Regions from separate parts of the Nonomuraea antimicrobica genome, predicted to be linked through region 1. Evidence: riboswitches for the same ligand, from Rfam matches in the RefSeq annotation. Region 1 holds a riboswitch; each other region holds the start of a gene.

Region 1 (3,264 bases):
GGGCCGACTCCCAGCGCGTGGGCGAGCGCCGCCCTGATGGCGCCCGCGTCGCAGACGGCGACGCGCTCGGGCTCGTCACGCGTCGCGTCGAGCCAGCCCGCCACCCTGGCGGCGAGCGCGGCCAGGGACTCGCCGCCGTGCGGGGCGGCGTGCGGGTCGGCCAGCCAGCTCGCCAGCGCCTCCGGCTCCTCCAGCGCGACCCGCTCGTACGGCAGGCCGCGCCACCGCCCGCAGTCCGCCTCCGCCAGGGCGGGGGTCTCGCGTGCCGTCAGGCCCATGGCGGCGGCGGTCTGCCGGGCGGCCCTGGTGGGAGCGACCCAGGCCGCCCCCGCGGCGGGCCGCAACGCGGCGGCCCTGGTCAGACCGGCCGCGTCGGCGTCCTCGTCGACGGGAAAGAACGCGGCCCGCATCCCCGGCGTCGTGGCGTGCCGGACGAACAGCATCTCGCTCAGCTCGGCGCCGCCACTCGCGCCGGAGCCGCCGTACGCCGCGCCGCCCGGTCGCTCACCCAGCCGAACAGCACGCCGAACGCCGTCCAGAACACGAGCTGCGTGCCGATCGAGGCGAGCCTGAACTCCCACAGCAGCGTCGCGGGGAACCCGTCGGGCACCTCGTCGACCGGCGGCAGCAGCCACCACGCGGCGACCACGGGCACGAGGAAGGCCGCCACCGCCGCCAGCCCGCGCGCCCAGGGATCCCCGGTGACCCGGCGGGCCGTGGCCACGGCGACCGCCGTCGCCGCCAGCCCGACGAGGATCAGCACCAGGTAGAGCAGCGTGCGGCTGTTGATCGTCGCGGGATCGCCCACGGCGGGCGGGTTGGCGGGATACTTCACGAAGGGCACGAGGATGACCGCGGCGAACGCCGTACCGGCGGCGGCCAGCGCCAGCCGCCCGTCCGAACGCGGCCCCACCCGCCCCCGCAGCCCCGCGAAGACGAGGGCGAACACGCCGCCCACCGCGAGCCCGTAGAGCCCGGTGGCCAGGAAGAGCCCGGCCTTCTGCACCGGCCTGCTGACCTCGGCCTCCTCGCCGTGGCTGTGCGCGGCCTGCTCGGCGGCGGGCGCCGCCGCCTCTTCGAGGGCGATCGCGTGGTCCACGCGAGGCTCCCCGAAGACGAAGGCGAAGCCGCCCGCGATCAGTCCGGCCAGCAGTCCCACGAGCAGACCTCTGGCCAGGAGAGTGCGTACCACCCCGCCCCCTAGTGGCAGGGCACGCCGAGCAGGTGCCGCCCGTCGTGCATCAGCTCGTGCAGGAAGGTGCCCGTCTGGGAGACGGCGCCGTTGTCCATCAGGACCAGGTACGCCACGAGCAGCAGCACCGGTACGGCGAGCAGCCAGGGCCGCAGGCGCGGAAAGGGAATCGTGGACGGGCTGGACAACCCGCTCATGTGAGCCTCCTCAGGGTGACGCGTCCCATGTCGCGAGGTCACGGTCGCCAAGCGACCTGGCTCCCGGGATCAACGTCCCGGATACAGTGGCGCGTCCGCACCGGCATCTCACCGGATTTCCCTTGGACAACCGTGAAATCTACCGGAACGTATCCTTTCCTCCCGTTCGCGTCAACGGACCCCCGGTGACACCTGGAGCGGACTCTCATATGAGACGATGCCGAACGAAGGCGACGGCGGACTGAGGAAGCCGGTGTGAATCCGGCGCGGTCCCGCCACTGTGATCGGTGAGCGAGCCCCGACAGAAGGCCACTGCCCATGGGCGGGAAGGCCGGGGCGAGCGTCGACCCGAGAGCCAGGAGACTCACGCGGTCGCCTCCTCGTGGAAATTGGGGCGGATCTCCCCAAGAGAGGACGGTGGTCGGCATGCCGCGCGCTCGGCGTGACGCCTTTCCCGCTGCCCACGGCCCCGGCTCATCCGGGGCAGGGCGTTCTCCGGCGATCCCGCTCCGTCATGCCGGTCAGGAAGGGTACCGCCCATGACGAGCCGACGCTCGCTCCCGCTCGCACTGCTGTTGATCTTCGGGCTGGTCGCCGGGTGCGGCGGTGCCCAGCCCGGCGCCTCCCCGCCCCCGGCCACCCCGTCGACCGGTACGGGCTTCCCCGTCACCGTGACCAACTGCGGCGTCACCACCACCTACCGGCAGGCGCCGCGGCGCGCGGTCACGATGAACCAGCACGTGACCGAGATCATGCTGGCGCTCGGGCTGGAGAGGTCGATGGCCGGCACCGCGTACCTCGACGACCGCATCCCGCCCCGGTACGAGGCCGCCTACCGCAGCATCAAGGTGCTCGCCGAGGAGTACCCGTCGTACGAGGCGCTGCTGTCGGCCGAGCCCGACTTCGTCTACGGCGGCTTCACCAGCGCCTTCGACGACCAGGAAGGACGCAGCCGCAGGACGCTGGCCGAGGCCGGGATCGACTCGTACCTCAGCCTGGAGGCGTGCCCGTCCGGCCCGGTGACCATGGACCTCCTGGAGGAGGAGATCCGCACGATCGGCCGGGTTTTCGGCGTGCCCGAGCGCGCCGAGCAGCGCGTCGCCGAGCTGCGCGGGGTGCTGGAGGGCGTGCGGGCGAAGCTCGGCGGGGTCGAGCCGGTCAAGGTGTTCGTCTACGACAGCGGCGACAAGACCGCCTTCACCGCGGGCGGCGCGGGCATCGGGAACGACCTGATCAGCCGGGCCGGTGGCGTGAACCTCTTCGCCGACCTGGCCAAGGCGTTCGGTGACGTGTCGTTCGAGCAGGTCGCCGAACGCGCGCCCGACGTGATCGTCATCTACGACTACGGTGACCAGACGGTGGCGGACAAGAAGAGGTTCCTGCTGGCCAACCCGGCGCTCAAGGACGTGCCGGCCGTCAAGGAGCAGCGGTTCGCGGTGCTGCCGCTGTCGTCCACGGTGCTCGGCGTACGCGCGCCGGAGGCGGTCGAGTCGTTGGCCCGCCAGCTTCACCCGGACCACTTCGCGTGATCGGCACGGCGGTGCCGCGGGCCCGTGCGCGCCTGTCGTACTGGCTGGTCCTGGCCCTGCTCGCGGCGGTGGTCGGCGCCGCGGCCACGGCCGGGATCGCGGCCGGGTCGGTCGCGCTGGCCGCCGGTGACGTGTGGGGCATCGTGCTGCACCGGCTCGCGCCCGCGCTCGTCGAGCCCACCTGGCCGCCGGTCAGGGAGACGATCGTGATGGACGTACGGGTGCCGCGCGTGCTGCTGTGCGGCGTCGTCGGGGCGGGACTGTCGGTGTGCGGGATGGCGCTCCAGGCGCTGGTGCGCAACCCGCTGGCCGACCCGATGCTGCTGGGCGTCTCCTCGGGGGCGAC
Region 2 (3,264 bases), on a different contig from region 1:
CAGGATCGGCGGGCGCACGTAGCGGCTGCCGTAGGACTGGACCCAGCCGTGCTGGGTGGCGACATAGCCGTCGAGCTGCTCGGCGAAGTACTGGACCATGTCGTTGCGCTCGGGCTCGCCGTGCACCAGCACGTCCAGCCCGGCCTCCTCCTGGAAGGCCAGCACGGCGCGGATCTCCGCTTCCATGCGCTCGTCGTAGGCGGCCTGGTCGATGCGGCCGGCCCGCAGATCGGCGCGGGCGGTGCGCAGCTCGCTCGTCTGCGGGAACGAGCCGATCGTGGTCGTGGGCACCGGCGGGAGGCCCAGCCGGGTGCGCTGGGCCTCGGTCCGCTCGGCGTACGGCTGGGCGCGGCGGGTATCGGCGGCGGTGACGGCCTCGGCGCGGGCCCGTACGGACGGGACCCGGGTGAGCGGCGAGGTGGCCCGCGACCGCAGGGCGGCCTGGTTGGCGGCCAGCTCACCGGAGATATCGTCACCGGCGAGGCCGCGGGCGAGGGTGACGATCTCCGCGGTCTTCTGGCGGGCGAAGGCGAGCCAGCGTGCCACCTCGGGGTCGATCTCGGTCTCGAGTGCGGCGTCGTAAGGGACGTGCAGGAGGGAGCAGGAGGCGGCCACGTCCACCCGGGCGGCGAGGTCGCGCAGCGCGGTGAGCGTGGTCAGCGACCTCTCCAGGTCGTTGATCCAGATGTTGCGGCCGTCCACGACTCCGGCGACCAGCCGCCTTCCCGGGAGGCCGCCGAGGGCGGTCAGGTCGTCCAGGTTCGTCGCGGCGGGGCCGGTGAAGTCGAGCCCGAGGCCGTCGACGGGCGCGTCGGCGAGCACCGGCAGGGCCTCGCCGAGCCGGTCGAAGTAGGTCGCGACGAGGAGCTTGGGCCGCTGGGTCAGCCCGCCGAGGTACCGGTAGGCGGTGGCGACGGCGTCGAGCACGGCCCGGGGCCGGTCCTGCACCAGGGCGGGCTCGTCGAGCTGGACCCAGGTGGCGCCGGCGGACCGGAGCGCGGCCAGCACGTCGGCGTAGACGGGCAGCAGCCGCTCCAGCAGGCTGAGCGGCTCGAAGGCGGGGTCGACGCCTGGGGCGGGCTTGGCCAGCAGGAGGTAGGTGACCGGGCCGACCAGGACCGGACGCGCCTCCAGGTCCAGGGCGAGGGCCTCGCGCAGCTCGCCGAGCTGCTTGGCCGGGTCGGCGGTGAAGGTGGTGCCGGGGCCGAGTTCGGGCACCAGGTAGTGGTAGTTGGTGTCGAACCACTTGGTCATCTCCAGCGGCGCGACGTCCTGGGTGCCGCGCGCCATGGCGAAGTACCCGTCGAGCGGGTCGGCCTCGACGGCGGCGCGGTGCCGTTCGGGGATGGCGCCGACCATGACGGTGGTGTCCAGCACGTGGTCGTACAGCGAGAAGTCGCCGGTCGGTACCTCGGCGACACCGGCGTCGGCCAGGCGGCGCCAGTTGTCGCGGCGCAGCGTCTCGGACGTGGAGCCCAGCTCGGCCGCGGTGACGCGGCCGGCCCAGTAGCCCTCGACGGCCTTCTTCAGCTCCCGGTCCGGACCCTGACGCGGGTAGCCGTACACGGTGGCGGCAGGGATGGCGCTGGGGGTGGCAGGAGTTTCGGCCACGGAACTCTCCTTCGCGAGTCACGAGAGACCTCGACGGATCCCCGGAGCGAAGGCGCGACCGCAGCGCGGGCATGGGCACGTGCCTGCGGGTCCGCCCGGCCCGCCCTCGAGGCCGTCGACGTCGCCGCGCGCTGGTGCGCGCGGGCAGTGGCAGGTCTTCGGACTCGTGGGCGTCCTGCTCGCTCCTACTGGCCGTCGCTTCCCCGGCCTCAAGAGGCCGAGTGCTGGTGACGGCGGTCGTTCCCACTCACCGCTGCGGGGCAGTCCCGGACTCACACCGGGTTCCCTCTTACGACGCGCCTGCCTGGCGGGCAGGGCGAACCAACTGCAAGGGCCACACTAGAGCCGAAACGCATCTCACGCGACAACGGGTCCCGTGCGTGAGTCGGGATGATCTAGTGATCGGCCAGGTCGTGACCGTTCAGATCGCGAACCTTGCCGGATCAGTGCCCGATCTCTCGGGCTTTGATCCGGCACCCGGGCGTCGATCAGACTGCCTTCTTCAGGAACTGCAGGACGCGGGCGTTGTAGGCATCGGGCTTTTCGGCGGGGACGATATGGCCGGCGCCCTGAATGAAGTCGGTCTCAGAACCGTCGGCCAGGCTCTCACGGATGGCGGTCAGGGACGCCTCGTCCATGGAGACGCTCTGGTCGGCGGTGCCGTGCAGGTAGAGCGTGGGCTGGGTGGGGAGCGCGCCCCACAGCGCCATGTGGGCGGCCTCCCATTCGGGGGTGCCCATCACCTTCGGGCCGAAGTTCATCCGGTAAAGGTCCAAGGCAGCCCGCAGGCGGGCCGGTTCGTTCAGGGCCTTGCGGACCGCTTCGAAGTCCTCGGTGGCGTCGTAGCTGGGTGCGGTCCACTTGTCCTGCATGACCTGCCTCAGCCAGGCCATGTCGTTGGCGGCAACGATCGTTTCGGCCATGTCCATCTGGAAGAACCAGAAGTGGTTGAGCCGCTCGATGCCCTCATAGGTGCTGGCGTAGTTGGCGAAGAACCACAGCGGTGGGACGTCGCTGATGACCACCTTCGACCAGCGCTCGGGTGCGGTGGTGGCGGCGGCCCAGGCGGTGGCGGCGCCCCAGTCGTGGCCGATCAGGACCGCGTCGCTGCCGCCGCCGAGCGCCTGGTGTATGGCATTGGCGTCGGAGACCAGGTCGACCAGCAGCATGCTGCCGTCGGCCGGCAGGGCTGAGGGGGCAAAGCCCCGGATGTTCGGGGCGACGGCCCGGTAGCCGGCCGCGGCCAGCGCCGGGATCAGGTGCCGGTAGGTTGCCTCGCCGGATTCGGGGAAGCCGTGGAGCAACAGCGCCAGCGGACCCTCGCCCTCTTCGACGTAGGCGATTTGGATACCGTTGACGGTCACGGAACCGTGCTGCATTGCGCGATCTCCTTGCAGGTTGATGGCCTCGGAGCTGCCTCCGGGCCGAACACGCACGATCCTCACAGCTTGCCAACCACTCGACAAGTACCTACTATTTTGTAAGGTACTGACCTTTTTCTCAGTGAATGGGTGTGCGATGAAGAAGACGAGCTACTCGTGCGGCCTCGACGCCGCCGTCGACGTGGTCGGCGGCAAGTGGAAGGCGCTGATCCTTTGGGCGCTGCATCACGAGCCGATGCGGTTCGGCGAGCTGCGCCGTCAGGTCCCGGGC
Region 3 (3,264 bases), on a different contig from region 1:
TCAGCGTGCGGTGCGCTATGTGGCCCGCGCCGGGGTCGGCCAGTTCCTCGATCTCGGCAGCGGCCTGCCCACCCAGGGCTGCGCCCACGAGATCGCCCCAGAGGCGCGGGTCGTCTACGTCGACCACGATCCGGTGGTCGGTGCGCACGCCAAGGTCCTGCTCCGGCGCTCGCCGGGCAGGGCCTTTTTCGTTCAGGGCGACCTGCTCGACCCGGAGGACGTGCTGGCCAGGGCGGGTGAGTTCCTCGATCTCGACCGGCCGATCGGCGTGCTGCTGGTCTCGATCCTGCACTTCCTGCCCGACTCGGCCGATCCGCAGCGGGCGGTGGCCGTGCTGCGCGAGCGCATGGCGCCCGGCGGCTTCCTGGTGGTCTCGCACGCCACGACCCTGGCGCACGTGGACGGTGACGAACCGCCGGGAGGCAGTTCGCCCGGCGGTGGCGGGGCCGATCGCACCCCGTCCCGGATCAGGTCGTTCTTCGGTGACTTCCCGCTGGAGCCGCCGGGGCTCGTACAGGCCACCGACTGGCGTCCCGACCGTCCCAAGCTGGTGGGGGACTGGTCCCTGCCGTCGTCGCTCATGGCCGGAGTCGGACGGAAGCCGCCAGGAACTCTCGGCAGACGATAAAACGCCCAAAAACCCTATTAACCTATTAAATCCAGCAAAACACGGGAAAAGACTGTGGTCGGCCACGATTGAAATGTGTAACGCCGCGTAATGTGTCAATAACCTGAGGTAAGGGGGAAATTCGGGGGAGAGGCACCATGCGGCGTCGGCGATTCTTCGCCTGGGGGGCGGGCCTGGCCGCCTGCGTGACCGGCTGCGGCACGCAGTACGCCGGCGGGGACATGCCGCACGCCCGGTTCTCCATCGTGTCCGGCGGCGACCGCTGGGCCAGGGCGGGGCAGGTGTTCACCGACGCGGTCCGGGCGGCCGGGTTCGAGCTGGGTCCTGGTTCCAAGATCAGGGTGAGCGGCCTGCCCGCGCTGGCCGCCGACGAGCTGAACAACGGTCGGAGCGTGCTCGACACCGCCACCCCGCTGGCCAGGCTCACCGGAGAGGCCGAGGTCGTGGTCGTGCCCGGCCGCTCCCCTGTGCAGGACTTCGGCGACCTCGGCGAGCGGCTCCTCTCCCGCCCCGGCCAGACGCAGTTGGTGGGCGGGCCGCAGGGTGAGCCCGACCACCTGCTCTTCGGCCTGATCGCCAGGGCGCTCGGCGCGGACACCAGGCAGGTCTACTACACCGGCTACCCCAGCAGGGGCGAGGCCGCCGCCGCGCTGCTGTCCGGTCAGGCGATCGCCGCGGCGGGCCCGTTGTCGGACTGGCGTACCGCCATCGGCCGTGGCCGGGTCAGGGCGCTCGCGGTCTCCTCGGCCCAGCGGGTGCCGGACCTCGACGTGCCGACCCTGCTGGAGTGCGGGGTTCGGGTGGACTTCGCGGACTGGGCGGCCGCGTTCGGTCCCGAGCACATGTCCCAGGGGAGCCGCGACCGGGCTGTGCGCATGTGCGACCAGGTGCTGCGATCCGGTGTCTGGGAGGCGGCCTGCCGGGGCGAGGGGTGGCTGACGATCCCGCTGACCGGAGACGACTTCAGCCGCTGGCTCGGCACCGAGATCGCCAGAACGCGGGCCGTCCTGCGGGACCTCGGACTGCTCGACACCACCAAAGCCACAACATGCTGGGGTAGTTGCGGGAACGGCCACTAGATGTAGGATCCTGGTCGTCGCTGGTTCGCCTCTACGGAGGCGGAGCAAAAGGGAACCCGGTGAGATTCCGGGGCTGCCCCGCAGCGGTGAGTGGGAACGACCGCCGTCATTGACGCACTGGAGAGATCCGGGAAGCGACGGCCAGTAGGTGCCTTTGCGCGTGCCCGCGAGCCCGAAGACCTGCCAGCGGCGTGCCGGGCGTGTGCCCGGCAGGAAGTGTTCAGGGTCTCGAGGGCGGGCCAGGGCACGACGCGGCCGTACACACGCGCGCCGCCGTGCTCTCGCGTGCCCTCACGGGGATGAGCTCGCGAGGAGAGAGAGCACGTGACGCAGATCGTTGAGGTTGACCGCCGGCTGGCCATCGAGGAGGCCGCCGCCCGGGTGATCACCGACCCGGCCAACTCCCGCGTCGCCGCCCGGCTGCTGGCCGAGGAGATCGCCGACGAGGCCGCCGGGCACGGCGTGCGCTCGTTCTCCGAGTCCGTCGCCGCCACCCACGCGGCCGGGCTGGTCCAGGACGGGCTCGCGGAGTTCGTCGCCGCGCACGCCGCCGAGCTGGACGCGCTGGTCTCGGCCGAGGCGGACGACCGGTTCGAGTATTTCGGGCTGCGTACGGTCTACGACCGCTACCTGCTGCGTGACCCCGAGACGCGGGCGGTGCTGGAGCGGCCCCAGCACTTCTTCCTGCGCGTGGCCTGCGGGCTGTCGCAGACCGTGGCCGAGGCGGCCGAGCTGTACGGGCTGATGTCCAGGCTGGCGTACCTGCCCAGCTCGCCCACGCTGTTCAACTCCGGGGCCCGCCGCCCGCAGCTCTCGTCCTGCTTCCTGCTCGACTCGCCGCGCGACGAGCTGGAGGGCATCTACGACAGGTACGGCCAGGTGGCCCGGCTGTCGAAGTACGCCGGAGGCATCGGCATCTCGTGGACCAGGGTGCGCTCGCGCGGCTCGCTGATCAGGGGCACCAACGGCCACTCCAACGGCATCGTGCCGTGGCTGCGTACGCTCGACTCCTCGGTGGCTGCGGTCAACCAGGGAGGGCGGCGCAAGGGGGCGGCCTGCGTCTATCTGGAGACCTGGCACGCCGACATCGAGGAGTTCCTCGAACTGCGCGACAACACCGGCGAGGACGCCCGCCGCACCCACAACCTCAACCTGGCCAACTGGGTGCCGGACGAGTTCATGCGCCGGGTGGAGGCCGACGAGCCGTGGTCGCTGTTCGACCCGAAGGAGACGCCCGACCTCACCGACCTGTACGGCGAGACGTTCACCGCCGCCTACCGGGCCTACGAGGCGGCCGGTCGCTTCACCCGCCAGATCCCCGCCAGGACCCTGTACGGCCGCATGATGCGCACGCTCGCGCAGACCGGCAACGGCTGGATGACGTTCAAGGACGCCGCCAACCGCACCTCCAACCAGACCGCCCGCCCCGAGAACGTCATCCACCTGTCGAACCTGTGCACCGAGATCCTCGAGGTCACCAGCGACGGCGAGACCGCCGTGTGCAATCTCGGCTCGATCAACCTGGCCGCCCACCTGGCCGGGGACGACGTCGACTGG

Evidence for each region. Region 1 has a riboswitch for cobalamin ahead of ABD844_RS12360 (ABC transporter substrate-binding protein). Riboswitches for the same ligand answer to the same signal wherever they lie in the genome.
Region 2: it holds a riboswitch for cobalamin, as region 1 does, so the genes downstream of both, metE (5-methyltetrahydropteroyltriglutamate--homocysteine S-methyltransferase) here and ABD844_RS12360 (ABC transporter substrate-binding protein) in region 1, are expected to answer to the same signal.
Region 3: it holds a riboswitch for cobalamin, as region 1 does, so the genes downstream of both, ABD844_RS05645 (ribonucleoside-diphosphate reductase subunit alpha) here and ABD844_RS12360 (ABC transporter substrate-binding protein) in region 1, are expected to answer to the same signal.

Annotation. Positions count from the first base shown of each region.
Region 1 covers NZ_BAAAZP010000044.1:1,325-4,588, forward strand. Annotated here, with positions in the region: gene ABD844_RS12345 (histidine phosphatase family protein) at 1-443, opposite strand, end outside; gene ABD844_RS12350 (CbtA family protein) at 449-1,192, opposite strand; gene ABD844_RS12355 (CbtB domain-containing protein) at 1,201-1,389, opposite strand; cobalamin riboswitch at 1,592-1,776, shown strand; gene ABD844_RS12360 (ABC transporter substrate-binding protein) at 1,929-2,918, shown strand; gene ABD844_RS12365 (FecCD family ABC transporter permease) at 2,918-3,264, shown strand, end outside.
Region 2 covers NZ_BAAAZP010000049.1:60,616-63,879, forward strand. Annotated here, with positions in the region: gene metE (5-methyltetrahydropteroyltriglutamate--homocysteine S-methyltransferase) at 1-1,611, opposite strand, end outside; cobalamin riboswitch at 1,744-1,953, opposite strand; gene ABD844_RS13490 (alpha/beta fold hydrolase) at 2,100-2,990, opposite strand; gene ABD844_RS13495 (winged helix-turn-helix transcriptional regulator) at 3,130-3,264, shown strand, end outside.
Region 3 covers NZ_BAAAZP010000016.1:28,390-31,653, forward strand. Annotated here, with positions in the region: gene ABD844_RS05635 (SAM-dependent methyltransferase) at 1-628, shown strand, start outside; gene ABD844_RS05640 (Bug family tripartite tricarboxylate transporter substrate binding protein) at 766-1,707, shown strand; cobalamin riboswitch at 1,712-1,909, shown strand; gene ABD844_RS05645 (ribonucleoside-diphosphate reductase subunit alpha) at 2,032-3,264, shown strand, end outside.